3 regions of the Pseudomonas sp. GW821-FHT02B10 genome follow, and region 2 is predicted to be linked to each of the others. Evidence: predicted binding sites of a transcription regulator. Region 2 holds the regulator's gene; each other region holds the start of a gene.
What was found. The regulator sigma-54, encoded in region 2, starts transcription at its own class of promoters, with help from an activator protein. The targets are predictions, from matches to a motif close to ANTGGCATNNANNTTGCTNT.

Region 1 (10,334 bases), on a different contig from region 2:
GCGCCGCCCTCGATCATCGCCAGGACCTGCTCGTCGAGCTGCATCAGCAAGGCACCGACTGCTATCGGCTGTTCCATGGCAGCCAGGAAGGCGCCGGGGGCCTGACCATCGATCGTTACGGCCCGCAGCTGCTGGTGCAAAGCTTTCACCAGACGCTGGAACGCGATGCCTTGCTGCAATTGCACGAGACCGTCCAGCAGCAACTGGGCCTGGACACCCTGCTGGTCTACAACGACCGCTCCCGGGGTAACTCACGCATCGACCGCGAGGATTCGGTTTACCGCGCCGAAGAAGAGGCGCTCAAAGACCTGGTCGGCCACGAATGGGGCTTGAACTACCGGGTACGCGGTCGCCATGCCGGCCAGGACCCACTGCTGTTTCTCGACCTGCGCAACGCCCGTGGCTGGGTCAAGGCCCACAGCGCCGGCAAGAGCGTGCTGAACCTGTTCGCCTATACCTGTGGCGTCGGCCTGAGTGCCGCGGCAGGTGGTGCCCGCGAGGTGTGCAACCTGGACTTCGCCGAGGGCAACCTGGCGGTCGGCCGCGAGAACGGCCAGCTCAATCCGCAATTGCCAGCCATGCAGTTCGTGCAATCGGATTACTTCCCGGCGATCCGGCAACTGGCCGGCCTGCCCATCAGCCAGCGCCGTGGACAAAAGCTGCCCAGCTACCCACGCCTGGAACAACGCCAGTACGACCTGGTGCTGCTCGACCCGCCGGCCTGGGCCAAGAGTGCATTCGGCACCGTCGACCTGCTGCGCGACTATCAGAGTCTGCTCAAGCCTGCCCTGCTGGCCACCGCCGACAATGGCGTGCTGATCTGCTGCAACAACCTGGCGAAAGTCACGCTGGACGACTGGCGCGAACAGGTGCTGCGCTGTGCCGAAAAAGCCGGTCGCCCGGTACGCGAATGGCAGGTGTTGACACCCGCTCGCGACTTCCCGTCCATGGACCAGCAACCGCCGCTCAAGACCCTGATCCTGCATCTGTGATCTGTTGCGAGGAATCTGAACAATCCTGTTTGCGACCGTCATGGGATTGTTTCGGAACCGGAAACGCATGCCATACTCCAACGCACTTCCGATTCAGATAGATGAAGCCTCGCATGTCCAAAGGATTGATCCGCGCTATCGGCGCCTTGTTGACCGCTCTCGCCCTGTACAGCCTGTTGGGCTTTCTGATTTTGCCGGGCATCGCCTTGCGAGTGGCCAATCAACAGTTGGCCAACTACGCGACGGTACCGGCAAAGATCCAGCGCATCGAACTCAACCCGTTCAGTCTCGAACTGACGCTCTGGGGCCTGAATATCGGTGAGCCGGGGAAGGAGCAGGTGGCCTTCGAACGTCTCTACGCCAACCTGCAACTGGACAGCCTCTGGACCCGCGCGCTGCACCTGGCCGATATCGAACTGGACAAACCCAAGAGCGAGATCCTGTTCGCCAAGGACGGCAAGCTCAACCTGCTGGGCCTGTTCAACCTGCCCGCCAGCGAACCCACTCCGGACGACCCCGAGGCCAAGCCGTTCCCCCTGCGTATCGGGCGCATCAAGCTGGCGGGCGGTTATGTGCACTTCCAGGACGCGCGGCCCAGCGAGCCCATCGATTTCCTCTACGACAAACTCGATCTCGAGCTGAAGAACCTCAGCACCCTGCCCGATGACAGTGCCGACATGACCCTGGTCGCCGCGGGCCCCGCGGGCGGTCAGATCGATTGGAGCGGCAATTTCAGCCTGACTCCGATCGCCTCCGAAGGCACCCTGAAAATCACCGACGGCAAGATGAAAGCCTGGTGGCCCTATGTCCGCGATGCCTTGCCCCTGGTCCTCGAAGACGGCGTGCTGAACCTCAACACCCACTACAAGCTGAACCTGTCCAAGGAAACCGAACTGCTGCTCAGCGATGCCTCGGTCAGCGTCGCGCCCTTCGCCATCAAGGCTCCGGACGGTCGGCCGCTGGCCCGCCTGGAGCGCCTGGACGTCAGTGAAACCACGGTCGACCTGGCCAAGCAGCAAGTGGTGGTCGGCAAGATCCGCAGCCAGAAACTGGAAACCTGGGCCGCCCTGGAGGCCGATGGCCAACTGGACTGGCAGAAACTGTTCGCCAGCCAGCCGGCCAAACCGGCTGCCAAGCCCGCTCCGGCCGCCGCCGATACTCCGCCGGCTCCCGCTCCGGCGCCGAGCAAACCCTGGCAGGTGCTGCTCAAGGACGTGCAACTGCGCAATTACCAGGTGCACCTGGCGGACCGTCAGGCCAAGCCGGCCGTAGCTTTGGAGGTCGGCCCGCTGAACGTCGACGTGCAGAACTTCGACAGCCTCAACCAGTCGCCTTTCAACCTCAAGCTCGACACCGGAGTGGGCAAACAGGGCAAGATCCTCGCCAACGGCGTGGTCAACCTGCAACCGGTGACCGCCAAGCTGGCGGTGCAGACCAAGGACATCGACCTGCGGGTCGCCCAGTCCTACATCAGCCCGTTCATTCGCCTGGAGCTGCGCAGCGGCATGCTCGGCAGCGACCTGGCGGTGGACCTGAAAAACATCGATCCCCTGATATTCAGCGTGACTGGCCGCGCCCAGGTCGACCAGTTGCACACCCTGGACACCCTGAAAACCCGCGATTTCGTGAAATGGCAGCAACTGGTGCTCGAAGGCCTGAACTATCAGCACGGCGACAGCCTGACGATCAACAAGGTCAACCTGATGCAGCCCTATGCGCGCTTCATGATCAACGATGACCGCACCACCAACATCGATGACCTGCTGATCCCGCAACCGGCCGACAGCGCGCCGAAAGGCGCAGCCAAGCCGGCCGCCAAGGAAAAACCCCTCGGCATCCATATCGGCCAGATCGCCATCAACGACGGTTCGGCCAACTTCGCCGACTTCAGCCTGACCCCCAACTTCGCCACGGCCGTCCAGCAACTCAATGGCCAGATCGGCACCATCGACAGCCGCCAGGCAAAACCGGCCAGCGTCGATATCAAGGGCAAGGTCGATCGTTATGCGCCGGTCACCATCAAGGGCAGCGTGAACCCCTTCGACCCAATGGCCGCACTGGACATCGCCACCAGCTTCAAACGTGTCGAACTGACCAACCTGACCCCCTACTCCGGCAAGTTCGCCGGCTACCGCATCCGCAAGGGCCGGCTCAACCTCGACCTGCACTACGTCATCACCAACGGCCAGCTCAAGGCCGAAAACAAAGTGGTGGTCGAACAACTGGAGCTGGGGGAAAAAGTCGACAGCCCGGATGCCGTGAGCCTGCCACTGAAACTGGCGGTCGCCTTGCTCAAGGATGTCGACGGCAAGATCTCCATCGAACTGCCGGTGACCGGCGATCTGAACAATCCGCAGTTCAGCGTCATGCCGATTGTCTGGCAGACCCTACGCAACCTGATCGTCAAGGCTGCCGCGGCACCGTTCAAACTGATTGGCGGGCTGGTCGCGGGTGGCGGTTCGGAAGACTTGGGCAGTGTCTCGTTCGCCCCGGGCTCGAGTGACTTGAGCCCGGAATCGGAAGCAACGCTGGTCAAGCTGTCCAATGCGCTCAAGGAACGTCCGGCCCTGCGCCTGGAGATCGAAGGCACCGCCGCGCAGAGCAGCGATGGCCCGCTGATCGCCGAGCAACGCCTGGAGCGGGAATACCAGTACAACTACTACAAGATGCTCCAGCGTCGCGGCGACAAGGTGCCGGCCCAGGCGTCGCTGCTGGAAGTACCGGAGAAAGAGAAAGCCCCGCTGCTGGAGGGCATCTATCGCACACGCCTCAAGACCCAGCCACCGGCCGAATGGAAGGACCTGGGCAAGGAAGAGCGCACCGCGAAAATGCGTGAAGGCGTGATCAAGTTCTGGAGTGGCAGCGATGTGCTGTTGCGCCAGTTGGGCCAGGAACGGGCCAGCAGCATCAAGGACTTCCTGGTGGACAAGGGCCAACTGGCGGACGACCGGGTCTACTTTATCGATGCCAACCTTGGCCAGGCCGAAAGCGATGGTCGGGTCATTACCCCCATGCACCTGGACGCCGAATAACCACCCTCCCCGCCGCCCCGGAAACGGGTCGGCCCGGCGGTTTCCCCCCGCCATAAACAGAACAGGCCCCGACACACTGTGCCGGGGCCTGTCCTGTTTACAAAAGGAGCCACTTCCCTGTGGCCATTCGCATGAACCTTCAAGGAAGCGGTAGATGAATCCTCTACCGCATCTTCTCCCTGTCCAGGAAAGAAGCTTGAGGCTTAGTCGGTTTTCAAACCGTCAGCCGATACTGCCTTCACGCCTTTGATGTTCTTGGCGATGTTGACTGCGGTTTCTTTCTGCGCCGCGGTCAGAGCAGTGGTGGAGGACAGGGAAACCACACCCTTGTTGGTTTCGACCTTGATGTCGGTACCAGGAATGCCTTTTTCAGTTACGAGATCCGCTTTGACTTTGGTGGTGATCCAGGTGTCGGAAGTGGCTTCCTTGGCCTTGGTCACTTCACCCGCCGCGAGCACCATTGGCGCCTGAGTAGCTTGAGTGGTCTGGGCAAATGCGACGTTAGCCATGGTCAGGGTCAGAGCGGTAGCAGTTGCAGCAGCGATAGCGAACTTCTTCATACGAGTAACTCCTGTTCTTCTGGAAAACCTGCTCCAAGTCCTGGCAGCAGGGTTACTTAAGTAGATTGCAGGCGTTATGCCAAGTTCAGAAAAACAATAAAACCCTTAAATATCAATGAATTACAAAGTCACCCAAGCACTCGCGGTCATGCAAAATGCATGACCGGCGAATAATCTGCATGCAAGTTGCACTTCCCAGGCGAGCTAACTTCCTGAATTCTCGATACTTTCCCCAAGGGCGCGCTGGCGCGTGGCGTTTCACGCGCCGAGCAAGCGAGAACCGGGCTCAGCTGCCGCTGGCGGTGCAGCCTTTGGGGGAGTAGTCCGCGGGGACAGTGGTGGTGCAGACCCAGCCATCGGCCGTAGTGCGGGTCAGGGTGACGGTCTTGTTCAGCACCGGTGCCGGTGCATTGAGGATGGTGCAGCCGATTGTTCCCGCTCCGGTCGAGGCAGAACCCGCAGCGGTCATGGTGCAGTTCGACGTCGCCGCCTTGCCCCCCACCAGCTCCAGGGTCGGATCGCTGCCCTGGTTCAGCACGTCCTCGAAGTTGACCTTCAGCGCCGAGGCTTCGGCCAACGCCGCGGTGACCTTGGCCCGCGCCTGGTATTTGGAATACAGCGGCATGGCAAAGGTGGCCAGGATGCCGATAATCGCCACGACGACCAACAGCTCGATCAAGGTAAAACCTTTCTGATACTTCATCTATCTGCTCCAAGCAGGGGATATCCAGGGGTCTGGGCATTCACCACACAGCCATAGCACAGCCTGTGCCAGCGCCTGCGCCCCGGCTGAACGGGGCTTTAGCGGCGCGGAGCTGCGGCAGTGAGCGCCAGAAGTCGCACTATCTGACACTTTTTGTCAGCCAAGTGCCCTGGGCCGGTCGTCGTGACGGGCTACGCTGTCATTCGATCATCGATTGCATTCACTGTCCGCCCCATCCAAGGAACGTATCGGGCCATTCAAACTCTATGAGCCGGACGCCGCGCCCCGCGCAGCGGTCCACTCGCTAACGCACAGGGCATTGCCGGCCCTGAGGACATCCATCACAACCCGGGACTCGACACCATGGCGGTCAAAGCAGCAAAAGTCAGTGTTTACCTGTGGGAAGGCACCGACAGGCAAGGCAGCAAACTGCGCGGCGAATTGAGCGGCCATACCCCCTCGCTGATCAGGGCCCAGTTGCGCAAGCAAGGCATCAACCCGGCCAGGGTCAGGAAGAAACCCAGCTCGCTGTTGCAGCGCACGCCCCCGATCAAGGCCCGCGACATCAGCCTGTTCACCCGGCAACTGGCGACCCTGATCAAGGCCGGCGTGCCACTGCTGCAATCGTTCGACATCATTGCCGAGGGCTTCGACAACCCGAACATGCGCAAACTGATGGGCGAGCTGAAACAGGACATCGCCGCCGGCAGCAGCTTCACCACCGCGCTGCGCAAGAGGCCGCGGTACTTCGACGAGCTGTACTGCAGCCTGGTGGATGCCGGCGAACAGGCCGGGGCCCTGGAAACCCTGCTGGAGCGGGTGGCGACCTACAAGGAAAAAAGCGAAAACCTCAAGACGCGGATCCGCAAGGCCATGACTTATCCCCTGGCGGTGATCTGCGTGGCGCTGGTGGTCACAGGGATCCTGCTGGTCAAGGTGGTGCCGCAATTCCAGTCGATGTTCCAGGGCTTCGGCGCGCAATTGCCGGTGTTCACGCAACTGGTCATCGCCCTCTCGGAATTCGTGCAGCACTGGTGGTGGCTGCTGGCGGGCGCACTGTTGCTCAGTGTGTTCGGCCTGCGCCATGCCCGCCGGCGCTCACCACGCTTTCGCCACTGGCTGGACGTGGGCCTGCTGAAACTGCCGTTGGTAGCGCCACTGATGTACAAGTCCGCGGTGGCCCGCTACGCCCGCACCTTGTCCACCACTTTCGCCGCCGGAGTGCCGCTGGTGGAGGCCCTGGGCTCGGTGGCCGGGGCCACCGGCAACCAGGTGTTCAAGCAAGCAGTGAACCGCATCAGGCAGGACGTGGCGACCGGCATGCAGTTGCATTTTTCCATGCGCGCCTCCGGCATCTTTCCCGGCATGGCCATCCAGATGACCGCCATCGGTGAAGAGTCCGGGGCCCTGGACGGCATGCTGGAAAAGGTCGCGATCCATTATGAGGAAGAGGTCGATACCCTGGTCGACACCCTGAGCAGTCTCATGGAACCCGTGATCATGGTAGTTTTGGGCACCCTCGTCGGCGGCCTGGTGGTCGCCATGTACTTACCCATCTTCCAACTCGGCACAGCGATCTGAACATGTCATTGACTGAGGTCCTGGCCAGCTACCCGCTGGTCTTCGTAGCATCGGTGCTGGTCCTGGGCCTGATTGTCGGCAGCTTTCTCAATGTGCTGATCTGGCGGCTGCCAAAGATGCTCGAGCGCGACTGGCACGCCCAGGCCCGTGACATCCTCGGGCTGCCCGACGAGCCTGCCGGGCCGACCTACAACCTGTTGCTCCCGCACTCCCAGTGCCCGCACTGCGCGCACCCGATCCGCCCCTGGGAAAACATCCCGCTGCTCAGCTACCTGCTGCTGCGTGGACGCTGCTCCGCGTGCCAGGCCCCGATCGGCCGGCGCTACCCGCTGGTGGAGCTGACCTGCGGCCTGGCCTCGGCGTTCGTGGCCTGGCATTTCGGCTTTGGCTGGCAGGCCGGCTTGATGCTGCTCCTGAGCTGGGGCCTGTTGGCGATGAGCCTGATCGATGCCGATCACCAACTGTTGCCCGACGTGCTGGTGCTGCCCCTGTTGTGGCTGGGCCTGATCGTCAATGGCTTCGACCTGTTCGTCAGCCTCCACGATGCGCTGTGGGGCGCCGTGGCCGGCTACCTGTGCCTGTGGTCGGTGTACTGGTTGTTCAAGCTGCTGACCGGCAAGGAAGGCATGGGGCACGGCGATTTCAAGCTGTTGGCCATGTTCGGCGCCTGGGGCGGCTGGCAGATTCTGCCGATGACCCTGCTGCTGGCCTCACTGACCGGAGCCCTGGCCGGGATCGCCATGCTGCGCCGCAACCGCGCGCAAATGTCCACGCCTATCCCTTTCGGTCCCTTTCTGGCCATTGCCGGCTGGATTGCCTTGCTCTGGGGTGGTCAAATAACCGACTCCTATTTGCAGTTTGTCGGTTTCAGATGACCAAGCCTGTTTTCAAACCCTGGATCCTCGGCCTTACCGGCGGTATCGGCAGTGGCAAAAGTGCCGCGGCCCAGCACTTCATCGACCTGGGCATCCATGTGGTGGATGCCGACCACGCCGCCCGCTGGGTGGTGGAACCCGGCCGCCCGGCCCTGGCCCGCATTGCCGAACATTTCGGCGACAGCGTGCTGCAGGCCGATGGCCAGCTGGACCGCGCCGCGCTGCGCAAGCTGATCTTCGAGGTGCCGCAACAACGTCTCTGGCTGGAAGCCTTGCTGCATCCATTGATTGCCAATGAAATCGCCGCCCACCTGGCCCGTGCCGAGTCGCCCTACGCGATTCTGGTGTCACCGCTGTTGATCGAGTCCGGGCAGTACGCGATGACCCAGCGGATCCTGGTGATCGATGTGCCGCAACAGCTGCAGATCGAGCGGACCCTGCAACGCGACCGGATCAGCGAACAGCAGATCCAGGCGATTCTCAAGGCCCAGGCGACCCGCGAAGATCGCCTGAGCCATGCCGACGATGTGCTGGTCAACGACCGCGACCTCGCCTGGCTGCACAGCGAGGTCGAACGCCTGCATCACTTTTACCTTACCTTGCGTGGAGGCCAGTCATGAGCCAACCCCTGACCGTGGAATGTCCAACCTGCGGTGCGCCCGTGGAATGGACCGCGAGCAACGTCAACCGTCCGTTCTGCTCGGACCGCTGCAAACTGATCGACCTCGGCGCCTGGGCAGCCGAAGAACACAAGATTCCGGTCAGCCCGGATGCCGAGGACGATCTGTTTTCCGACGATCTGCCGCCTCGCGCCCACTGAAGCCTCAAGGCCGCATGAAAGCGTAATCCTGCGTATCGTCGAGGTTCTCCGCGAGAAACTGCAACTCGTCGGCCAGATCCTCGGCGCTGCGTACCCGCCGACTCTCCTGCACCACCGCGCTGAGCAGGGCGCGCAGGCTCAAGCCCGGTTCGAAACCCTCTTGCTGCGCAGTATCCAGACTCTTGCGTACTTCCTGCCGCGCCCATTCATACACACTCATGACCCTGCTCCCGAACGGTTTTTGCCGAGCATGGGACCGCGCCGGCCGAACGTGTTTGATATGGATCAAGAACGCGGATCGTCATCCTTCCACGGTGCCGACAGGTAACGGGTGCGGTTGAAGGTTTCCAGCCATTCGGGGCAGAACACCACCAGGGCGCTGACCACCATGCCGTTGATGAAGGCCTCGGGAAAGATGATCAGCCACAGGTAGCCGACGAAGTCCTCCAGCCATTCCGGCATGGCAAAACGCCCGTCGAACCACAACAGCCCCAGGCCCACCAGCAGGCACAACAAGGCCGACAGGGCGGCGGCAAAAAAACCGGAACAGAAGATATACACAAAGGGATTACGCGGCTGCGCGCGCTCCACCAGGATCGCGCAGCATTCGGTGACCAGCACCGGCAGCAGGATCAGCAAGGCACCGTTGATGCCGACCGCTGCCAGGTCCTGGCGGCCCAGTGCGACCAGGCCCACCTGGGCAATCAGGCCGCCGACGATCGCCAGCGGCCAGTCCAGCAACAGGGTTACCGCCGTCATGCCGATGAAGTGATAGGACACCCCGGTATCGAAATCCCGGCGCACCAGCCACAACATGAACAACGCGAACACCGTACCGAACAGCAGATGCTGACGCCGGCTGTCGCTGAACAGCTCGACCCAGGGCGCGCGCCAGGCGGCCCAGACCAGCACCGGCACATAGATCAGCCAGCCGGCGCCGAGAGTGAGCGGCGACAGCAGCGCGGCACTGATCATGGTTGCGCCTGCTCCAGCGCTGCGCGCAGTTCGGCGGCCGTGCCGTACTCCCGTTGAGCCACCAGCCGGCCATCGTCGAGCTGCAACCACAGGACTTTATCCACAGCCCCGGCGTAGCGCGGCGCCACCCGCCCGTCACGGTCGAGCATGACCCGGTAGCCATAATCACGCATCGCCGGAACCGCGAACATCTTGGCGATCACCGCCGGCATGCGCTGGATGTCCGCGACGAATACCGTGTGCCGGGTCTCCAGATAACCCGCGGGACGATCCTGCAAGGCGGCGTTTACCAGCTTGGCGCCATCCATGCTGCGCGCCACCAGCAGGGTCCGGGTCTGCCCGTCGAGGCTGTAGGCCCGGTCGAATTGATCGAGCAAGGTCCAGGGCGCCAGACGCTCGCCGACCTCCACCGCGTGCGCCAGCAATGGCATCAAACCCAGCAACAGCAATGACCAATACTTCACAGCTTCTTCCCCTTCCTTCGGTTAGTTCGCAGCGTCCAGTCTACACCGCCAGAGCGCCCCGCCCGAGGGCCGCATCAGCCATCAAGAACCCCGTAATCACGGGTGAAAGGGAATAAACCGCCACCGGTTGGACAAGAGTCGCCCCCTGAACAACACTCCATTTATCCGTCACGCCCTCGCTCACGAATGAGCCAACTTCGTGACACTCGCCCAGGCTTCCGTTCGTCCTGGATGCGCCAAACCGTCAAAAAACCGATGCATAATGCAAAAAAAAGGTTAACCTGCCAGAATTAGTCAATTAGTTGACCATCAAAGCAGAACAATAGTATTGT
Region 2 (10,334 bases):
TGCCGGCAACATGCGTGACATGTTCAAGCAGATCATCGCCGTCGGTAACGACCTGGAGTTGCGCAGCAACATCCGCACCGGTTCGGTATTGATCGAACGCATGACGGTCGCTGGCAGCTAAGTCGTAACGGCGTCAGCTAAAGCGCGCGTCCCGCCCGGGGCGCGCGCTTTTTTATTGCCCGGCTTTTGAACATTGACCAACCCTAGCCACCTGTGCAGGGACGCTTGGTCTTGAGCTTGTTTTGATTCTCAATATCATATAATAATAAATCTCATTATCGAATGAGCCCAGGTCATGAGTTCTGCCTTGCACGAGCAGCCTTATCTCGAAAGCTGGCGTTGGATGAGTCGCCAGATCCGTTGTGCCCTCGATCCGGACGAGCCGCGCCTGATCGAGCATTACCTGGCCGAAGGGCGCTATCTGGCGTGTTGCACCGCCACCTCGCCCTGGCTGATCGCTGAAACTTCATTCCGCCTGCTGCTCGACACCGCCACCGATACCGCGCTGCCCTGGCATTGGCGCAGCCAGTGCCTGGACCAGGCCTGGCGCCCGTTGCGTGACCTGGAACGCCTGTCTTTCTGCAAATGCCGGCTCAAACGCTGGCAAAGCCATGCCTGGCAACTGGCGACTTGCTCGTTGCTGCCATCCATTCCCCTTATCGAACTGGTGCAAGGATTTCCCGATGAGTAATACCCGTATCGAACGCGACAGCATGGGCGAACTGCATGTTCCGGAGCAGGCGCTGTATGGCGCGCAAACCCAGCGCGCGGTGGATAACTTTCCCATCAGCCACCAGCGCATGCCGGCGCAGTTCATCCGTGCGCTGATCCTGGCCAAGGCGGCCGCGGCCAAGGCCAACGTCGAACTCAAGCAACTGAGCGAATCCCAGGGCAAGGCCATAGTCGATGCTGCCCAGGGCCTGCTGGAAGGCGACTTCATGCAGCATTTCCCGGTGGATATCTTCCAGACCGGGTCCGGCACCAGTTCCAACATGAACGCCAACGAAGTCATTGCCACCCTGGCCAGCCGTTTGCTCGGCGAACCGGTCAACCCCAACGACCATGTGAACTGCGGGCAGAGCAGCAACGACATCATTCCGACCACCATCCACGTCAGCGCCGCGCTGGGCTTGCACGAACAACTGCTGCCGGCGCTGGTGCATCTGGTGCAAGTCATCGAGCGCAAGGCGGTCGAGGTCCATCCCTTCATCAAGACCGGCCGCACTCACTTGATGGACGCGATGCCAGTGCGTATGAGCCAGGTGCTGGAAGGCTGGGCGCAGCAGCTCAAGGCCAATATCGGTCACCTGCAGGATCTGCTGCCGAGCCTGCAATCCCTGGCGCAGGGTGGCACGGCCGTGGGCACCGGGATCAACGCTCACCCGCAATTCGCCGCGGGTTTCAGCCGGCAGTTGAGCAGCCTGACCCAGGTGCAGTTCACCCCGGGCAAGAACCTGTTCGCCCTGATCGGCTCCCAGGACACCGCGGTGGCGGTCTCGGGCCAGCTCAAGGCTATCGCGGTCACCTTGATGAAGATCGCCAACGACCTGCGCTGGATGAACTCCGGGCCGTTGGCCGGCCTCGGCGAAATCGAGCTGGAAGGGCTGCAACCGGGGTCTTCGATCATGCCCGGCAAGGTCAACCCGGTGATTCCGGAGGCTACGGCGATGGTGGCGGCCCAGGTGATCGGCAACGACACCACGATCACGGTGGCGGGGCAGTCGGGCAACTTCGAGCTGAACGTCATGCTGCCGATCATCGCCCAGAACCTGTTGAGCAGCATCGAGTTGCTGGCCAATTCCAGCCGCCTGCTGGCGGACAAGGCGATTGCCAGCTTCAAGGTCAACGAGCCCAAGCTCAAGGAGGCGCTGTCGCGCAACCCGATCCTGGTCACGGCGCTCAACCCGATCATCGGCTACCAGAAGGCCGCTGAAATCGCCAAGACCGCCTACAAGCAGGGGCGCCCGGTGATCGATGTCGCCCTTGAACACACTGATCTGTCACGCAGCCAGCTGGAGATCCTGCTCGACCCGGAAAAACTCACCGCGGGCGGCGTGTAAATCCCGACATTGCTTTGGAGGTTCACCATGGAGCACTGGAAACGCACGATCGAAAGGGCAAACCGTTTCTTCATGCAGGGCGACCTGGTGGATGCCCGCGAGTATTACTTGCAGGCCCTGGCCCTGGCGCAGGTGTTGTTCGAGCGCTGGAGCGATGCCGACGAAGCGGTGGCGGCTTGTGTCATCTCCCATCACAACCTGGCGGACCTGCACCTGCGCCTGAATCAGCCGGAGGAGAGCGCGGAGTACCTCTGCGCCATCCATCAGCGGTTGTTGCAGACCATGCAGGACAGCCGCCTGGCGCCGGCGCTGCGGGAAGCCGCGCTGCGCCAGAGCAGCAAGACCTATGTCGAGTTGCTCAACTTCATCAGTGAGCACGGTGAATACCCCCGTACGCATCGCCTGCTGGAGAGCAATGTCGCGCAATCGACTGCCGGCACCGCGACCCCGAATGCCCCTCATTACGGAGCACATTGAGATGTCCTTTACCTTGCCTGCATTGCCCTACGCCTACGACGCCCTGGAACCGCACATCGATGCGCAGACCATGGAAATTCACTACACCAAGCATCACCAGACCTATATCAACAACCTCAACGCGGCCGTGGAAGGCACCGAATGGGCCGACTGGTCGGTGGAAAAGCTGGTGGCCGGGGTCCAGCAATTGCCGGAGAAGCTGCGTGCAGCGGTGATCAACCAGGGCGGTGGTCACGCCAACCATTCGTTGTTCTGGGCGGTGATGGCGCCGAGCGGCGGAGGCAAGCCGAACGGTGCGCTGGGCCAGGCGATCGACGAGCAGCTGGGCGGTTTCGAGAGTTTCAAGGAGGCCTTCACCAAGGCCGCGCTCACGCGTTTCGGCAGCGGTTGGGCCTGGCTCAGCGTGACCCCGCAAAAGACCCTGGTCGTCGAGAGCAGCGGCAACCAGGACAGCCCATTGATGAACGGCAATACCCCGATTCTCGGTCTGGACGTGTGGGAGCACGCCTATTACCTGCGTTACCAGAACCGGCGGCCGGAATACATCAATGCGTTCTACAACGTGATCAATTGGCCTGAAGTAGCCCAGCGCTATCAGGTCGCAATGGTTTGAGCTCCCTCCTATAAAAAGACCTAAGGCTGACTATGGGCACTGAAACACTGACGATCAGCAGCGGGCGTATGTTTCGTTACGCATTCGGTTCGCTGTTGCTGTTGGCGGGTACTGCATTGCTGGTTGCCCAGGGCTTGTCCTGGTTGGACCTGGAGCCGCGTTTGTTGCGTGCGTTGCAGGGTGGGGCGGTCTGTGCCCTGGGAACCGCGCTGGGGGCAGTGCCAGTGTTGGTCATTCGCAAGATGCCGCTGGCGCTGAGTGACACCCTGTTGGGATTCGGTGCCGGGGTGATGCTGGCGGCTACGGCCTTTTCGTTGATCGTGCCCGGGATCGCCGCGGCGGAAAAGCTCGGACTGTCGCCCTGGGCATCGAGTGGCCTGATCAGCTTCGGCATCATGCTCGGTGCCTTGGGGTTGTTTCTGGTGGACCGCAAAGTCTCGGGGGGCAACCCGGAGAAACTGGTGGGTACCCTTGAGCACCCGGTCATCCCGCCGCGAATCTGGCTGTTTGTGTTTGCCATCATCGCCCACAACATTCCCGAAGGAATGGCCGTGGGTGTTTCCGCGGGTGGTGGCATGCCGGAGGCGGACAGCCTGGCCATGGGCATCGCCTTGCAGGATGTGCCGGAAGGGCTGGTGATTGCTTTGGTGCTGGCTGGCGCCGGCATGTCCAGGGTCAAGGCATTCCTGATCGGCGCCGCTTCAGGCTTGGTGGAGCCGGTGTTCGCGTTGCTTTGTGCGTGGCTGGTGAGCCTGGCCGAGATGCTGTTGCCGCTCGGGCTGGCGTTGGCGGCGGGGGCGATGCTGCTGGTGGTGACCCACGAAGTGATTCCCGAATCACGACGCAACGGTCATGAGAAGCTGGCCAGCCTGGGTTTGTGTGTCGGCTTTTGCCTGATGATGGTCATGGATACGGCACTCGCTTGAGTGCCTTTGCGGCAGGTTTGCCCTGCCGACCTTACTCGCCTTCGTCGAAGAAGTTGTTGATCAGTGCCACCAGCGCTTCCAGCGCCTCCTGCTCCTGTTCGCCTTCGGTCTTCAGATGAATCCTGGTGCCCTTGCCGGCGGCCAGCATCATCATTGCCATGATGCTCTTGCCGTCGACCATCGACTCCGGCGTTCTCCCAGCGCGGATCTGGCAAGGAAACTGACCGGCCACGCCGACGAACTTTGCCGAAGCACGGGCATGCAGGCCCAGTTTGTTGATGATTTCAATTTCCAGAGCAGGCATCGCGGGGTAGATCCTTTCAGCTAAGGTCGCGGTGGCGAACCTGGACGTTCTTCAGGGACTTTTGCAGGACTTGGCCCAAGCGTTCGGTCAGGTAGACCGAGCGATGGTGGCCGCCCGTGCAGCCAATGGCAATAGTGACGTAGGCGCGGTTGCTGGCGGCGAAACGGGGCAACCATTTCAGCAGGTAGCTGGAGATGTCCTGGAACATTTCCTCGACGTCCGGCTGGGCGGCCAGGTATTCGGCAACCGGCTGGTCGAGCCCGGACTGGGCACGCAACTCGGGTTTCCAGTACGGGTTGGGCAGGCAGCGCACATCGAACACCAGGTCGGCATCGACCGGCATGCCACGCTTGAATCCGAAAGACTCCACCAAAAAGGCGGTGCCCGGTTCCGGTTGGTTCAACAGGCGCAACTTGATGGTATCGCGCAGTTGATAGAGGTTCAGGTTGGTGGTGTTGATCTTGAGATCGGCCAGGTCGGCGATCGGTCCCAGCAGATGGCTTTCGTCCTGGATCGCCTCGGCCAGCGAGCGATTGTTGCTGCTCAAGGGATGGCGGCGTCGCGTTTCGGAAAAGCGCTTGAGCAGGGTTTCTTCGTCAGCGTCCAGGTACAGCACATCGCACTGGATATGCCGGCTGCGGACTTCCTCGAGCAGTTCGGGGAAGCGCGACAGGTGGCTGGGCAGGTTGCGGGCGTCGATCGACACGGCGACCAGTGGCTGTGTCAGTTCGGTATGGATCAGCGCCCGTTCGGCCAGCTCGGGCAGCAGCCCGGCCGGCAGGTTGTCGATGCAGTAATAGCCATTGTCCTCGAGTACATCGAGGGCGGTGCTTTTACCTGAGCCGGACCGGCCGCTGACGATGATCAAGCGCATGATTACTGACCGTTCTGTTCGTCCAGGACAACCTTGTACAAGGCTTCGTTGCTGGTGGCGCTGCGCAGTTTGTCGCGCACCTCTTTGCGGTCCAGCATGCTGGCAATCTGCCGGAGCAGTTCCAGGTGCGCATCGGTAGCGGCTTCCGGGACCAGCAGTACGAACAGCAGGTCGACCGGTGCGCCGTCGATGGCGTCGAAATCGATGGGAGCGTCCAGGTGCATCAGGGCACTGATGGGCGACTCACAGCCTTTGAGGCGGCAGTGTGGAATGGCGATGCCGTTGCCAAAACCGGTAGAGCCCAGTTTTTCACGGGCAATCAGGCTTTCGAAGACATCTTGCATCTCCAGATCAGGCACTTCGCGGCTGATCAGGTTGGCAATTTGTTCGAGGGCACGTTTTTTACTGCCGCCCGGCACGTTCACCAGGGAACGGCCGGGGGTCAGGATGCTTTCAAGTCGGATCATGGGAGGGGAGTGTTAGCGACCCGTGCCTTGGAGAAGGTGGAGTTGCTTTTCCTTATGCTTTTTCAGTTGGCGGTCAAGCTTGTCCGTGAGCAAGTCGATTGCGGCATACATGTCGTCATGTTCTGCATTGGCGACGACTTCCCCACCATGGATGTGCAGCGTGGCCTCGATTTTCTGCTTCAGTTTTTCGACGGCCAGCGTTACCTGCACATTGGTAATCTTGTCAAAGTGCCGCTCAAGTCGGTCGAGTTTTTCGCCGATGTAAGCGCGCAGAGGTTCGGTCACTTCCAGTTGGTGTCCACTGATGTTGACTTGCATACAGCTTCTCCTTCGTTGCCAGTGCATAAAGCGGCAGGTCGATTGACCTGCCACTGGAACGCTGTGGCGAGCCCGGCGGCTACATCAACCGCTTCCGTTCGCTGGAAGGCGCGATCCCCAGGGATTCACGGTACTTGGCGACGGTACGACGGGCTACCTGAATGCCTTGTGCCTCCAGTAAACCAGCGATCTTGCTGTCACTCAACGGCTTTTTCTGATTTTCCGCGGCGACCAGTTTTTTGATGATCGCGCGGATCGCCGTGGACGAGCATTCACCGCCTTCGGAGGTACTTACGTGGCTGGAGAAAAAGTATTTCAGTTCATAAATGCCCCGTGGGGTATGCATGAATTTTTGCGTGGTCACCCGTGAAATCGTCGACTCGTGCATGCCGACTGCTTCGGCGATGTCATGCAGGACCAACGGTTTCATCGCCTCATCGCCGTACTCGAGGAAGCCGCGCTGATGCTCGACGATCTGGGTGGCGACTTTCATCAGGGTTTCGTTACGGCTCTGCAGGCTCTTGATGAACCAGCGGGCTTCCTGCAGCTGGTTGCGCATGAAGGTGTTGTCGGCGCTGGTGTCGGCGCGCCGCACGAAGCCGGCGTACTGTGGGTTGACGCGCAGGCGCGGCACGGACTCCTGGTTCAACTCCACCAGCCAGCGTTCGTTGTCCTTGCGCACTATGACGTCGGGGACCACGTATTCGGCTTCGGTGGATTCGATTTGCGAGCCCGGCCGTGGGTTGAGGCTCTGTACCAGTTCGATGACTTGGCGCAGTTCGTCTTCCTTGAGCTTCATGCGGCGCATCAGCTGGCTGTAGTCGCGGCTGCCGAGCAGGTCGATGAAGTCGCTGACCAGGCGCTTGGCTTCAGTCAGCCAAGGGGTCTTGGCAGGCAGCTGGCGCAGTTGCAGCAGCAGGCATTCGCCCAGGTTGCGGGCGCCGATGCCGGCGGGCTCGAATTGCTGGATACGGTGCAGGACGGCCTCGATTTCGTCGAGTTCGATGTCCAGTTCCGGATCGAAGGCTTCGAGGATTTCCTCGAGGGTTTCGTCCAGATAGCCCTGATTGTTGATGCAGTCGATCAGGGTCACGGCGATCAGGCGATCGGTGTCGGACATGGGCGCCAGGTTCAACTGCCAGAGCAGATGGCTCTGCAGGCTTTCGCCGGCCGAGGTGCGGGTGGTGAAATCCCACTCGTCGTCATCGTTGCTGGGCAGGCTGCTGGCGCTGGTCTGGTAGACGTCTTCCCAGGCGGTGTCGACCGGCAGGTCGTTGGGAATGCGTTCGTTCCATTCGCCGTCCTCGAGGTTGTCCACCGTCGGGGCGGTTTCCTGGTAGGAGGGTTCCTGGATATCGGTATTGGGTTTCTGCTCGGCGTTGTCGGCCAGCGGATCGGTGTTATCGAAGTCGTCGCCTTCTTCCTGGCGCTCGAGCATCGGGTTGGACTCCAGGGCCTCCTGGATTTCCTGTTGCAGGTCCAGGGTCGACAATTGGAGCAGGCGGATGGCCTGTTGCAGCTGCGGTGTCATCGTCAGCTGCTGGCCCATTCTGAGGACTAGCGATGGTTTCATGGCAGGGGCTTAACACCTTATTCGCCGGCGCACATGCGCCATCCACTACAGGGCGCGTGAGCGCCAAACATAAGCAAATTATATGCCTGAAACTGAAGTGTTTGCCTAGAGCGCTGTAACAATAAAAACAGCAGGGTTTTATTGGGGCGGGCGCTCTGGCGACCAGCCAAACACCTCAGGGCTTACAGGCGGAACTCATGGCCCAGGTAAACTTCCTTGACCAGCTCGTTGGCGAGGATGGTTTCGGCGTCGCCTTCGGCGATCAGTTGACCGTCGTTGACGATGTAGGCGGTTTCGCAGATATCCAGGGTTTCACGGACGTTGTGGTCGGTGATGAGCACGCCGATACCCTTGGCCTTCAGGTGATGAATGATCTGCTTGATGTCGCCTACCGAGATCGGGTCCACGCCGGCGAAAGGTTCGTCGAGCAGGATGAACTTGGGGGCGGTGGCCAGGGCGCGAGCGATTTCCACGCGGCGACGTTCGCCGCCGGAAAGGCTCATGCCCAGGTTGTCGCGAATGTGGTTGATGTGGAACTCCTGCAGCAGGCTTTCCAGCTCCTGGCGACGGCCGGCCTTGTCGAGCTCCTTGCGGGTCTCGAGGATGGCCATGATGTTGTCGGCCACCGAAAGCTTGCGGAAGATCGAGGCTTCCTGCGGCAAGTAGCCGATCCCGGCGCGGGCGCGGCCGTGCATTGGCTGGTGGCTGACATCTAGGTCGTCGATCAGGATGCGACCCTGATCGGCCTGGACCAGGCCGACGATCATGTAGAAGCAGGTGGTCTTGCCGGCGCCGTTGGGGCCGAGCAGGCCGACGATCTGGCCGCTGTCGATGGACAGGCTGACGTCACGCACGACCTGGCGGCTCTTGTAGCTCTTGGCCAGGTGCTGAGCTTTCAGAGTTGCCATTACTGGGCCTTTTGCTCGTCAGTTTTCTTTTTCGGCTGGATGACCATGTCGATCCGTGGGCGCGACTCGGTGACCTTGCTGCCGGTGGCGCGACCGGCGCTGGCCAGCTTCTTGTTGGTGTCGTAGACGATTTTCTCGCCCTGGGTGATGTTGCCGTCCTTGTCGACGACTTTGGCGCGGTCGATCAGTACGACGCGGTTCTGCGCGGCGTGGTACTGGATGGTCACACCGTAGCCCTGGACCGGCTTGGTGTCGCCCTGGGTTTGAATCTGCTCGAAGTAGGCCAGGTTGCCCACCGAGGTCACCACGTCGATATCACCGGTCTGGGTGCGGGTGATGGTCACGGTATTGCCGGTGACCTTCATCGAGCCCTGGGTGATGATCACGTCGCCTCTGTAGGTGGCTACGCCATTCTTGTCGTCCAGTTGAGCGTCGTCGGCCTGGATGCGGATCGGTTGCTGGCTATCGTTCGGCAGAGCCCAGGCGCTCACGCTTCCCAGTGCTGCGCCCAGACCGAGCAAAATAGGGAGGGTTTTAACGAGCCTCATACTGTCCTCTTACGTTCGATAGCAGGTTCATCCTGCCGTCTTTCAAATACGCTTTCATTCCCTTGCCAGTCGTCACGCCGCCGGCGCCGTCGATTCTAACGTCTTGATCGGTCTGCGCATATTGCTTCTGCGGGAATACTGTCATGCGGGTCGTGGTGATCAGCAGGTTGCGATTTTTCTCGTCGGTGCGCGAAACCCGTACCGAATCGATCAACTCGACCTCGGTGCCGTCCGGGTTGACTTCGCCACGCTCGCTCTGGACATGCCAGGGGAAGGTGGTACCGCGATACATCTGCAGGTCCGGCTTGGTCAGCAGGGTCACCTCGGTGGCCTTGAGGTGCTCGACCTTGTCGGAAGTCATTTCGTACTGCAGCTTGCCGTCGGGCAGGTACTGCACGCTACGGGCGTTGATGGCGTAGTAGTCGATGGCGCTTTCGTCGACCTGCGCGACCGGCTTGTCGAGGAAGCGTTCCGGGCTGATGTTCCAGTACCCCACCGCCAGGAACAGCACGGTGATGATGCCGAAGATCAGTATGTTGCGAATCTTTTTGCTCAGCATGGGAGGCTCTATAAGTAGGCGGCGTGGGCTGCTTCAAGGCTGCCTTGGGCGCGCAGGATCAACTCGCAGAACTCGCGGGCGGCGCCTTCGCCGCCACGGGCCTGGGTGACGCCATGGGCGTGTTCACGGACAAAACTGGCGGCATTGGCGACGGCCATGCCCAGGCCGACCCGGCGGATCACTGGCAGGTCGGGCAAGTCGTCGCCCAGGTAGGCGACCTGCTCATAGCTTAGGCCCAGTTGGGCAAGAAGCCCGTCCAGCACCACCAGTTTGTCTTCGCGACCCTGAAACAGGTGGGGAATCCCCAGGTTTTTCGCCCGACGCTCGACCACCGGCGTCTTGCGGCCGCTGATGATCGCCGTCTGCACGCCCGTGGCCATCAGCATCTTGATGCCCTGGCCGTCGAGGGTGTTGAAGGTCTTGAATTCGCTGCCGTCTTCGAGGAAGTACAGGCGACCGTCGGTCAGTACGCCGTCGACGTCGAATACCGCCAGCTTGATGTTCTTGCCGCGTTGCAGCAGATCCGTGCTCATTACATGACTCCCGCGCGCAGCAGGTCGGACAGGTTGAAGGCGCCGATCGGGCGATCGTCCTTGTCCACCACGACCAGTGCGTTGATTCGATTGTCCTCCATGATCTTCAGGGCTTCGGCCGCGAGCATTTCGGCGCGGGCGGTCTTGCCGTGAACGGTCATGACTTCATCGATA
Region 3 (10,334 bases), on a different contig from region 2:
TTGGCGTCCTGCGGATACACCAGGGTCAGGTGATAGTCCTTGCCGCTGCCCTCTTCGCGGCAATGCACACGCGAATTCATGGTCACGACACCAGGCGGGACTTCATCGTGGCCCACCAGGGTTTCGGCGCGATCCAGCTCGGTCTGCAACGCAATGACGCCAGGCAGCGTGTCGTCCAGGCTGTCGATCAGGCGCTCCAGACGCTGCACGTCGAGGCGGGTGAGAATGATGGAAGGTGCGGTGCTCATGATCCAGGCAGACTCCTTTTTTCGGCACAAAAAAGCAAAACCCCGTCCAGATAAGACGGGGTTTTCACTGGCCTCGATGTGGCGAGGCGTAACCGGACACTACCACAGCAGCACAAATAAACAAGCCGCCGGGCTTTTGTGCCCGGGCTAGCCCATACCGGGCGCCGCAGCCCGCTTGCGCTCCAGCGCCTGACGACAGATGACTCGCCGTCGCTCATCGTCCGCCGAGCGCCATTCGCGAATGTCTTCCACATGCCGGAAACAGCCCTTGCAGACTTTTTCCTCATCCAGCCGGCACAGGCTGATGCAGGGCGAGGCCACGGCCGGGCTGACATTGCTGTACAGCGGCTTGGGCGGGCGCGCCGGGGCGGTTGGCGTCACAGTCTCAGAGCCCTTCGAACTCAAGCTTGATATCGGCCTGCTCGAGGACGATGCGCTCGAGCATTTCGCCCAGCTGCTCTTCGCTCTTGTCGCACATCCAGCGCTCGCTTTCTTCGTCGTAGTCGAAGTGGAAACCACCGGAGCGCGCGGCCAGCCACAGCTGACGCAGCGGCTCCTGGCGGCTGAAGATCACCTGGCTGCCGTTTTCGAACTTGACGGTGAGCACACCGGCGGAGCTCTCCAGATCGATATCCAGGTCACTCTCCTCGAAAATGTCCTCCAGCGTCTGCTGGGTGGCATCGACCAGGTCGTGGAAACGGGCTTCAGTCAAACTCATTGCGGGAACCTCGAAAAGTGTCTACTCACGCTCAAGCGCCGCAAGATACGGGCGCATCCGGGCGAATGCAAAGGATACCGATCAAGGGCGCGGGCGGCAGAGAAAATATCCCCGCAACCGCCGCGCCCAGCGCCCGTGCCCGGGGCAAAGGCCCGCCGGACGGGTGTTCCAGCGCATAGGCAAGCCGTCGGGTGGCCGGTATACTCGGGCGCAATTAACGCATTCTCAAGGATTTCGCCATGAAGCGCCTGATCTCTTCCCTTGCTGCGCTCGTCGCGGTTGCCTGCCTTGTCACTGCCTGCGGTCAAAAAGGCCCGCTGTATCTTCCCGATGACAGCAAATCCCCTGAAGACCAAGGTCACTCGCAGTCGCACAAGCACGACACCAACTAAGGGAACCCCATGGACGCTTTTAACTACCGCGACGGGCAGCTGTTCGCGGAAGGTGTAGCGTTGTCCGCCATTGCCGAGCGCTTTGGCACGCCGACCTACGTCTATTCCCGAGCGCATATCGAAGCGCAGTACCGCGCGTACGCCGATGCCCTCGCCGGCATGCCGCACCTGGTCTGCTTCGCGGTAAAGGCCAACTCCAACCTGGGTGTACTGAATGTCCTGGCGCGTCTGGGCGCCGGTTTCGACATCGTCTCCCGGGGCGAGCTGGAACGCGTCCTGGCCGCTGGCGGCGCGGCCGACAAGATTGTCTTCTCCGGTGTCGGCAAGACCCGTGACGACATGCGTCGCGCCCTGGAAGTCGGCGTGCACTGCTTCAACGTCGAGTCCAGCGACGAGCTGGAACGCCTGCAACAGGTTGCCGCCGAACTCAAGGTTCGCGCGCCGGTTTCGCTGCGGGTCAACCCGGATGTCGATGCTGGCACCCACCCGTACATTTCCACCGGCCTGAAGGAAAACAAGTTCGGTATCGCCATCGCCGATGCCGAAGACGTGTACATCCGCGCGGCACAGCTGCCGAACCTGGAAGTGGTCGGCGTCGATTGCCATATCGGCTCGCAACTGACCACCCTGGCGCCCTTCATCGATGCCCTCGACCGTCTGCTGGACCTGGTCGACCGCTTGGGCGAGTGCGGCATCTACCTGCGCCACATCGACCTCGGTGGCGGCCTGGGCGTGCGTTATCGCGATGAAGAGCCACCGCTGGCCGCCGACTACGTCAAGGCCGTGCGCGAACGCCTCGATGGCCGCGACCTGGAACTGCTCTTCGAACCCGGCCGTTTCATCGTCGCCAACGCCGGGGTACTGCTGACCCGGGTCGAGTACCTCAAGCACACCGAACACAAGGACTTCGCCATCGTCGACGCGGCGATGAACGACCTGATCCGTCCGGCCCTGTACCAGGCCTGGATGGACGTCAGCGCCGTACGCCCGCGCGATGGCCAGGCACGTACCTACGACATCGTCGGCCCGATCTGCGAAACCGGCGACTTCCTGGCCAAGGAACGTCAGCTGGCCCTGGAAGAGGGCGACCTGCTGGCCGTGCATTCGGCCGGTGCCTACGGTTTCGTCATGAGCTCCAACTACAACACCCGCGGTCGCGCTGCTGAAGTGCTGGTCGATGGTGAACAGGCTGTTGAAGTGCGTCGCCGCGAGACGGTAGCCGAGTTGTTTGCTGGCGAAAGCCTGCTGCCGGAGTAAAACCATGCTGCTGCGTTTTACCAAGATGCACGGCCTGGGCAATGACTTCATGGTCCTCGACCTGGTCAGCCAGCACGCGCACATCCTGCCCAAACATGCCAAGCAATGGGGCGATCGCAACACCGGAGTCGGTTTCGACCAGTTGCTGATCGTCGAGGCGCCGAGTAATCCGGATGTGGATTTCCGCTACCGGATCTTCAATTCCGACGGCTCCGAAGTGGAGCAATGCGGCAACGGTGCGCGCTGTTTCGCCCGTTTCGTGCTGGACAAGCGCCTGACCACCAAACGCCAGATCCGCGTCGAGACCAAAAGCGGCATCATCGAACTGGATGTGCGCAACGACGGTCAGATCAGCGTCGACATGGGCGCGCCGCGCCTGGTACCCGAGCAGATTCCATTCGTGGCGCCGGCCCAGGCCCTGAGTTACCAGGTCGAAGTCGATGGCCAGACCGTCGAATTGGCCGCGGTGTCCATGGGCAACCCTCATGCGGTGCTGCGGGTCAACGACATCAACAGCGCGCCGGTGCATGAGCTGGGACCGAAGATCGAACATCACCCGCGCTTCCCGGCCCGGGTCAATGTCGGCTTCATCCAGGTCATCGACCGTCAGCGCGCGCAGTTGCGGGTCTGGGAACGTGGCGCCGGGGAAACCCAGGCCTGCGGTACCGGCGCCTGCGCCGCCGCAGTGGCCGCGATCAGCCAGGGGTGGATGGATTCGCCGCTATTGATCGACCTGCCGGGCGGGCGCCTGTCCATCGAATGGGCAGGCCCTGGCCAACCGGTGAAGATGACCGGCCCGGCAGTGCGCGTATACGAAGGACAGGTGCGTCTTTGAATGAGCGAAAACCATGACTGATCAGCCTCAGGTTCCAGCCGAACAGCCCGACGAATCTCCTGCCGAAAACCTCGAGGCGGCGGCGATCGCCGCGTACCTGGAGGCTCATCCGGACTTCTTCGTCGAGCATGAAGAACTGCTCCCGGCGTTGCGCATTCCCCATCAGCGCGGTGACACCATCTCGCTGGTGGAGCGGCAGATGAAGATCCTGCGCGAGCGCAACATCGAGATGCGTCACCGGCTTTCGCAGTTGATGGACGTGGCCCGGGACAACGACCGGCTCTTCGAGAAGACCCGGCGCCTGATTCTCGCGCTGATGGATGCCAACAGCCTGGAAGACGTGGTGATGAGCGTCGAAGACAGCCTGCGCCAGGACTTCCAGGTGCCTTTCGTGAGCCTGATCCTGTTCAGTGACAGTGCCATGCCGGTGGGCCGCTGGGTCACCGCGGCCGATGCCCAGACCGCCATCGGCGGCTTGCTGACCGAAGGCAAGAGCATCAGCGGCAGCCTGCGCGAGCATGAGCTGGACTTCCTGTTCGGCGAAGAGCAGCGCCAGCAGATCGGCTCGAGCGCCGTGGTCGCTATCGCCCATCAGGGCATTCACGGCGTGCTGGCCATCGCCAGCCGCGACCCGCAGCACTACAAAAGCTCGGTGGGGACGCTGTTCCTCAGCTATATCGCCGAAGTCATGGGCCGCGTGCTGCCGCGCTTCACTCACTCGCTACGCTCGGTTCGCTGACCATGGAACGACAACTGGACGCCTACTGCGAGCACCTGCGCAGTGAGCGCCAAGTGTCGCCCCATACGCTGCAAGCCTACCGCCGCGACCTGGAAAAAGTGCTGGCCTTCTGTGCCAAGCAGCAGGTTTGCAGCTGGTCCGACCTGGACATCCAGGGCCTGCGCAGCATGATTGCGCGCCTGCACCAGCAGGGCCAATCCTCTCGCAGCCTGGCGCGCCTGCTCTCCGCCGTACGCGGCCTGTACCACTACCTGAACCGCGAAGGCCTGTGTAATCACGACCCGGCCAACGGCCTGGCGCCACCCAAGGGCGAGCGCCGCCTGCCCAAGACCCTGGACACCGATCGCGCACTGCAATTGCTCGATGGCGCGGTGGAGGATGATTTCCTCGCGCACCGCGACCAGGCAATTCTCGAGCTATTCTATTCCTCCGGCCTGCGCCTGTCGGAGCTGACCAGCCTCGACCTCGAACAATTGGACCTGGCCGATGGCCTGGTGCAGGTCCACGGCAAAGGCAGCAAGACCCGGGTCCTGCCGATTGGCAAGAAGGCCCGCGAGGCACTGCAGCTGTGGCTACCGCTGCGGGCGCTGAGCAATCCGCCGGACGACGCGGTGTTCGTCAGCCAGCAGGGCCGGCGCCTGGGCCCCCGGGCGATCCAGCTGCGGGTCAAGGCCGCCGGCGAGCGCGAGCTGGGACAGAACCTGCATCCGCACATGCTGCGACACTCCTTCGCCAGCCACATGCTGGAATCCTCCCAGGACCTGCGCGCGGTACAGGAACTGCTGGGGCACTCGGATATCAAGACCACCCAGATCTATACCCACCTGGACTTCCAGCACCTGGCAGCGGTCTACGACAGCGCCCACCCACGGGCCAAACGCAACAAAGGCGGTGAGTAATGACGATCAAGCTGATCACCTTCGACCTCGACGACACGCTGTGGGATACCGCGCCCGTGATCGTCAGCGCCGAAGCCGTGCTGCGCCAGTGGCTGACCGACCACGCTCCGCAACTGGGCGGCGTACCGGTGGAGCATCTCTGGACCATCCGTGAGCGGGTGCTGAGCAACGAGCCGGGGCTCAAGTACCGCATCAGCGCGCTGCGCCGACGGGTGCTGTTTCATGCGCTGGAGGAAGCCGGCTACGACCAGGGCCAGGCCAATGCCCTGGCCGACCAGAGCTTTGAAGTGTTCCTGCATGCGCGGCATCAGCTGGATATCTTTCCCGAGGTGCAGCCGACCCTGGAAGCGCTGGCCAACCACTTCGCGCTGGGCGTGGTCACCAATGGCAACGCCGACGTGCGCCGCCTGGGGCTGGCGGATTACTTCAAGTTCGCCCTGTGCGCCGAAGACATCGGCATCGCCAAACCCGATGCACGGCTGTTTCACGAAGCCCTGCAACGGGGCGAGGCGACACCGGACACCGCCGTGCACATCGGCGACCACCCGGGCGACGACATCGCCGGGGCGCAGCAGGCCGGCTTGCGGGCCATCTGGTTCAACCCGGCCGGCAAGGCCTGGGAGGCGGACCGGTTACCGGATGCGGAAATCCGCAGCCTGACCGAGCTGCCGAAACTGCTGGCGCACTGGCACAACGGCGCCTGATCGGACGCTGTCGCAATCACTGCAACACCGCACTCTCGCCAACAAGCGCCCATGAAAAAGCCCGCAGCGACGGCGGGCTTTTTCAGCAAGCAAGTGGCAGGCGCTCAGATAGGCCGGCTACCGTACTTGTTATCAGGCTTCTTGGGCGGATCGGCAACCACATTGGCCTCGACTTCCTGCACTTTACCGCCACGGGCCAGGAACTCCTCCATGGCGCGCGCCAGTGCATCACGCTCTTTGTTCTTGGCTTCGACACTCGGCAGCTCGTCTACCGAGACGGCAGCCTTGGCCTTGCCTTTGGCGGTCGGGGCAGGAACATCACTGCCATCGTCTTCCGCCACATCGTCGGCGGCCGCTTCAAGACCTTCTTCGGTTTCGTCTTCGTCGCCTACTTCGAGGTCGTCGTTTTCCAGATCATCGTCGCTCATGTTCTACCTCATGACTTGCGAAAAGCAGATTAGTTATAGCCCAGCTGAGCCGACTGTCGAAGGCCGCTGGAAAAAAATCAACATCCACTGATAACCAGCGGCTTATGCCTTATCACCGTGCAAGGTGGCAAGGACTTTGCGGGCACCGCCATGATCGCGATGCTCGCCCAGATAAACGCCTTGCCAGCTGCCTAACGCCAAGCGACCCGCCGAGACCGGCAAGCTCAATTGACAGCCTAGCAAACTGGCCTTGAAGTGCGCCGGCAGATCATCGGGCCCTTCGTCGTCATGTTCATACCCGGCCATGCCTTGAGGCACCAGGGAGTTGAAGAAACGCTCGAAGTCACGACGAACCGCAGGGTCGGCATTCTCGTTGATGGTCAACGAGGCCGAGGTATGCTGCAGCCACAAATGCAACAGACCGACCCGACATGCCTTCAGTTCAGGCAGGCCGGCGAGCAACTCGTCCGTTACCAGATGAAAGCCCCGGGGCCTTGCCCGCAGGGTAATCAGAGTCTGTTGCCACATACAGTTCTCCGCACATTCGGCGCGCATTCTAGCGCGCTCTGGGAAAAAACAAAGTGCCGAATATTCCTCCAATGCTGTAAGTCATTGACCCGAAAAAAAAGCAGTCATCAAACTGGCTGACAAGCTCTGGAAAAAACCTTTCAGCCGTCTCTCAATGACAAAACGCAGACAAAAAAATGCCCGGCAAGCCGGGCATTTTTTCTGGCGAGATTACAGGTTGTAACCGCGCTCGTTGTGTTGCGCCAGGTCGAGGCCGACCGACTCTTCTTCCTCGGTGACACGCAGCCCGATGACCACATCCAGCACCTTGAGGATGATGAAGGTCACGATCGCGGTGTAGATCACCGTGAAGCCCACGCCTTTGCACTGGATCCACACTTGCGCGGCGATGTCGGTCACGGTGCCGAAGCCGCCCAGCGATGGCGCGGCGAACACGCCGGTGAGGATCGCGCCGAGAATACCGCCGATACCGTGCACGCCGAAGGCGTCCAGGGAGTCGTCGTAGCCCAGCTTGCGTTTCAGGGTGGTGGCGCAGAAGAAGCACACCACGCCCGCTGCCAGGCCGATCACCAGGGCGCCCATCGGGCCTACGGTGCCAGCGGCAGGCGTGATCGCCACCAGGCCGGCAACCACACCCGAGGCGATGCCCAGGGCGCTTGGCTTACCGTGGGTCAGCCATTCGGCGAACATCCAGCCCAACGCCGCGGCGGCGGTGGCGATCTGGGTTACCAGCATCGCCATGCCGGCGGTGCCGTTGGCGGCGGCGGCGGAACCGGCGTTGAAGCCGAACCAGCCGATCCACAGCATGGCCGCGCCCATCAGGGTGTAACCCAGGTTGTGCGGCGCCATCGGGGTGGTCGGGAAGCCTTTACGCTTGCCCAGCACCAGGCAGGCCACCAGGCCGGCGATACCGGCGTTGATGTGCACCACGGTGCCGCCGGCGAAGTCCAGCACGCCCCAGTCCCACATCAGGCCGCCGTTGCCGGACCAGACCATGTGCGCGATCGGCGCGTAGACCAGGGTGAACCAGATGGCCATGAAGATCAGCATGGCGGAGAACTTCATCCGCTCGGCGAAGGCACCGACGATCAGCGCCGGGGTGATGATGGCGAAGGTCATCTGGAAGGTGATGAACACCGCCTCGGGGAACAGCGCCGCCGGGCCGGTCAGGCTCGCCGGGGTGACGCCGGCCAGGAAGGCCTTGCCCAGGCCGCCGACGAAGGAGTTGAAGTTGACGACGCCCTGCTCCATGCCGGTGGTGTCGAACGCAATGCTGTAGCCATAAATGACCCACAGGATGCTGATCAGGCCGGTAATGGCGAAGCACTGCATCATCACGGAAAGAATGTTTTTCGAGCGCACCATGCCGCCGTAGAACAGCGCCAGGCCGGGAATGGTCATGAACAGCACCAAGGCCGTCGAGGTCAGCATCCAGGCAGTGTCGCCGGAGTTGAGGACTGGGGCTGCCACTTCGTCCGCCGCCATGGCCAGGCCAGGCATTACGAGGGACAACAGGGCTCCTAGCCCTGCGATTTTACGCAGAGTCATATTGTTTTCTCCTGGGGCGTTGGGTTTGGGGCGGCTTAGATGGCGTCGGTATCGGTTTCGCCGGTACGGATGCGAATAGCCTGTTCCAGATTGACCACGAAGATCTTGCCGTCACCGATCTTGCCGGTGTTGGCGGCCTTGGTTATCGCCTCGATGACCCGATCAAGATCCTTGTCGTCGATGGCGACGTCGATCTTCACCTTGGGCAGGAAGTCGACTACGTACTCCGCGCCGCGATACAGCTCGGTGTGCCCCTTCTGCCGGCCGAAGCCTTTGACCTCAGTAACGGTAATGCCCTGCACGCCGATCTCGGACAGCGACTCGCGCACGTCGTCCAACTTGAACGGCTTGATGATGGCAGTGACTAGCTTCATGAAACTTTCTCCCGAATTGGTGGACTTGCCCCAGGAAAACAAACCCGACTCAAGTCTAAGCGCAGTGCCTGGCTTTGTAACGCATCGTCGGCCTTCCTCGACCAGACCGACGCCAGCTAACCGCTGCTGACGAAACACTTCCCCGCTCCGCCTGCCGCACTGCATTCGTCACAGCGACTGCATCAGTGCATGGGTCATCGGGGACTAAGCAGAAACCTTGCCATCTCGCGAAAACCCACTGATTTCAGTCCCTTGGCCGCCACGACAGAAACCACTTCGCCATCATCGCCACGGATACGCACAACAACAGTGCGCCACTGCCCGGCGCGATGCGCGAAAAGCGTGCATCCCCGCCTGCCAATTGACTATAGACAGTGCGTGATACACTGCCCGCCATTGTTTTCAGGACACTTCCCATGCTCGCGCCCAAAGACCTCCTCGATGCCCTGAGCGGCCATGCCGCCCGCCTGTTCAGCGGCGATACCCCACTGCCCCGCGCCGAAATCGAAAGCCAGTTCAAGGCCCTGCTGCAAAGCGGCTTCAGCAAGCTGGACCTGGTCAGCCGGGAAGAATTCGACAGCCAGATGGTCGTCCTGGCCCGTACCCGGGCCCGCCTGGAAAGCCTGGAGGCGAAGGTCGCCGAGCTGGAAGCCAAGCTCAACCCGAGCGAGCAATAACCACCTCGACCGCGCCCTTGTGCATAGGCTCGACCGTGCAGTGCCTGCCGCCGGTCGAGCCGGCCCCGCCAGTAAAGATTTTCCGCCCTGCCCGTTCATTTCCCGCCTGCTCCGCCGATAACATGTCCAGCGTTTGCGATCCTGGCCACCCTCTGGGCGAGCCATGCCCTACGACACCGCCAAGCAACGCCAACGCTTGCCTCGACTTATTCTTTGTTGTGCACCAGGTAGCCCTATGACCGCGCCAAAACCCTTCAGCCGCTTGGCCTTCTTCGTTCATACCGCCGAGATGCTCAATCACTATCAGGCGGTCTGGAGCCTGTTGGGGGCCGATGCTTTCGATGTGGTCCTGCATGGCACCCATGAAGAGCGCGCGCAAAGCCGCGAACTGATCGGCGGCCTCGGTTACAGCTGTCACGGCAGCCTGGATGTGATCAAGTCCAATCACCGCTATGACGTGGTGGTCTCCAACCACAGCATGTACGACCACGGCTCGCAGCCGATGATCAAGGCGCTGGGCCATCGACAGGTGCGCTTCATGTACGCCCTGGGCAAGTACAAACACAACTTCTCCAGCTGGAACCGGCATTACGACCTGATCCTGTGCTTCGGCCCCTGGCAGGCCGAGCGCCTGCGCGAATGCTGCGATGCCGTGACCTTCCAGATGGGCTACCCGCGCTACGACGCTTATTTCCGCGAAACCTCGCTGCAAGGCCAGCATCCGGCGGACCTGGCCCTGGACCCGACGAAAAAGACCGTGCTGTGGCTGCCGACCTGGCTGGAGCTGTCGTCGATCAGCCGCTTCGCCGACGCCATGGCCGGGTTGTGCGATCGCTACAACGTCATCGTGAAGACCCATCCGCTGTCGGTTGAAACCGATCCCGGGGCGCTGAAACTGCTCGAGCAATACGCGTTCACCGCGGTGATTACCCGCGTCTACGACAACCTCAGCCTGTTCCGTTGCGCCGACTATGTGGTTTCGGACTA

Region 1: a site for sigma-54 is predicted at 5,341-5,360, ahead of AC07VU_RS30510 (pilin). Genes of this name have one in related genera too.
Region 3: a site for sigma-54 is predicted at 8,876-8,895, ahead of glnK (P-II family nitrogen regulator). Genes of this name have one in related genera too.

Annotation. Positions count from the first base shown of each region.
Region 1 is NZ_JBWKVU010000024.1:23,086-33,419, reverse strand. It holds gene AC07VU_RS30525 (class I SAM-dependent rRNA methyltransferase) at 1-992, shown strand, start outside; gene AC07VU_RS30520 (DUF748 domain-containing protein) at 1,106-4,024, shown strand; gene AC07VU_RS30515 (BON domain-containing protein) at 4,228-4,584, opposite strand; gene AC07VU_RS30510 (pilin) at 4,871-5,287, opposite strand; gene AC07VU_RS30505 (type II secretion system F family protein) at 5,651-6,868, shown strand; gene AC07VU_RS30500 (prepilin peptidase) at 6,871-7,743, shown strand; gene coaE (dephospho-CoA kinase) at 7,740-8,363, shown strand; gene yacG (DNA gyrase inhibitor YacG) at 8,360-8,563, shown strand; gene AC07VU_RS30485 (hypothetical protein) at 8,568-8,783, opposite strand; gene AC07VU_RS30480 (energy-coupling factor ABC transporter permease) at 8,849-9,538, opposite strand; gene AC07VU_RS30475 (FAD/FMN-containing dehydrogenase) at 9,535-10,002, opposite strand.
Region 2 is NZ_JBWKVU010000001.1:196,596-206,929, forward strand. It holds gene pmbA (metalloprotease PmbA) at 1-121, shown strand, start outside; gene AC07VU_RS00835 (hypothetical protein) at 296-691, shown strand; gene AC07VU_RS00840 (class II fumarate hydratase) at 684-2,060, shown strand; gene AC07VU_RS00845 (DUF2753 family protein) at 2,088-2,537, shown strand; gene AC07VU_RS00850 (superoxide dismutase) at 2,539-3,150, shown strand; gene AC07VU_RS00855 (ZIP family metal transporter) at 3,183-4,076, shown strand; gene AC07VU_RS00860 (HPr family phosphocarrier protein) at 4,108-4,380, opposite strand; gene rapZ (RNase adapter RapZ) at 4,397-5,254, opposite strand; gene ptsN (PTS IIA-like nitrogen regulatory protein PtsN) at 5,257-5,721, opposite strand; gene hpf (ribosome hibernation-promoting factor, HPF/YfiA family) at 5,734-6,039, opposite strand; gene AC07VU_RS00880 (RNA polymerase factor sigma-54) at 6,119-7,612, opposite strand; gene lptB (LPS export ABC transporter ATP-binding protein) at 7,795-8,520, opposite strand; gene lptA (lipopolysaccharide transport periplasmic protein LptA) at 8,520-9,068, opposite strand; gene lptC (LPS export ABC transporter periplasmic protein LptC) at 9,055-9,627, opposite strand; gene AC07VU_RS00900 (KdsC family phosphatase) at 9,636-10,160, opposite strand; gene AC07VU_RS00905 (KpsF/GutQ family sugar-phosphate isomerase) at 10,160-10,334, opposite strand, start outside.
Region 3 is NZ_JBWKVU010000002.1:363,745-374,078, reverse strand. It holds gene rnk (nucleoside diphosphate kinase regulator) at 1-248, opposite strand, end outside; gene AC07VU_RS05565 (DUF1289 domain-containing protein) at 396-629, opposite strand; gene cyaY (iron donor protein CyaY) at 634-966, opposite strand; gene lptM (LPS translocon maturation chaperone LptM) at 1,206-1,358, shown strand; gene lysA (diaminopimelate decarboxylase) at 1,368-2,615, shown strand; gene dapF (diaminopimelate epimerase) at 2,620-3,450, shown strand; gene AC07VU_RS05540 (DUF484 family protein) at 3,464-4,189, shown strand; gene xerC (tyrosine recombinase XerC) at 4,192-5,088, shown strand; gene AC07VU_RS05530 (HAD family hydrolase) at 5,088-5,792, shown strand; gene sutA (dormancy-specific transcriptional regulator SutA) at 5,897-6,220, opposite strand; gene AC07VU_RS05520 (secondary thiamine-phosphate synthase enzyme YjbQ) at 6,323-6,748, opposite strand; gene AC07VU_RS05515 (ammonium transporter) at 6,959-8,296, opposite strand; gene glnK (P-II family nitrogen regulator) at 8,332-8,670, opposite strand; gene AC07VU_RS05505 (accessory factor UbiK family protein) at 9,087-9,347, shown strand; gene AC07VU_RS05500 (CDP-glycerol glycerophosphotransferase family protein) at 9,583-10,334, shown strand, end outside.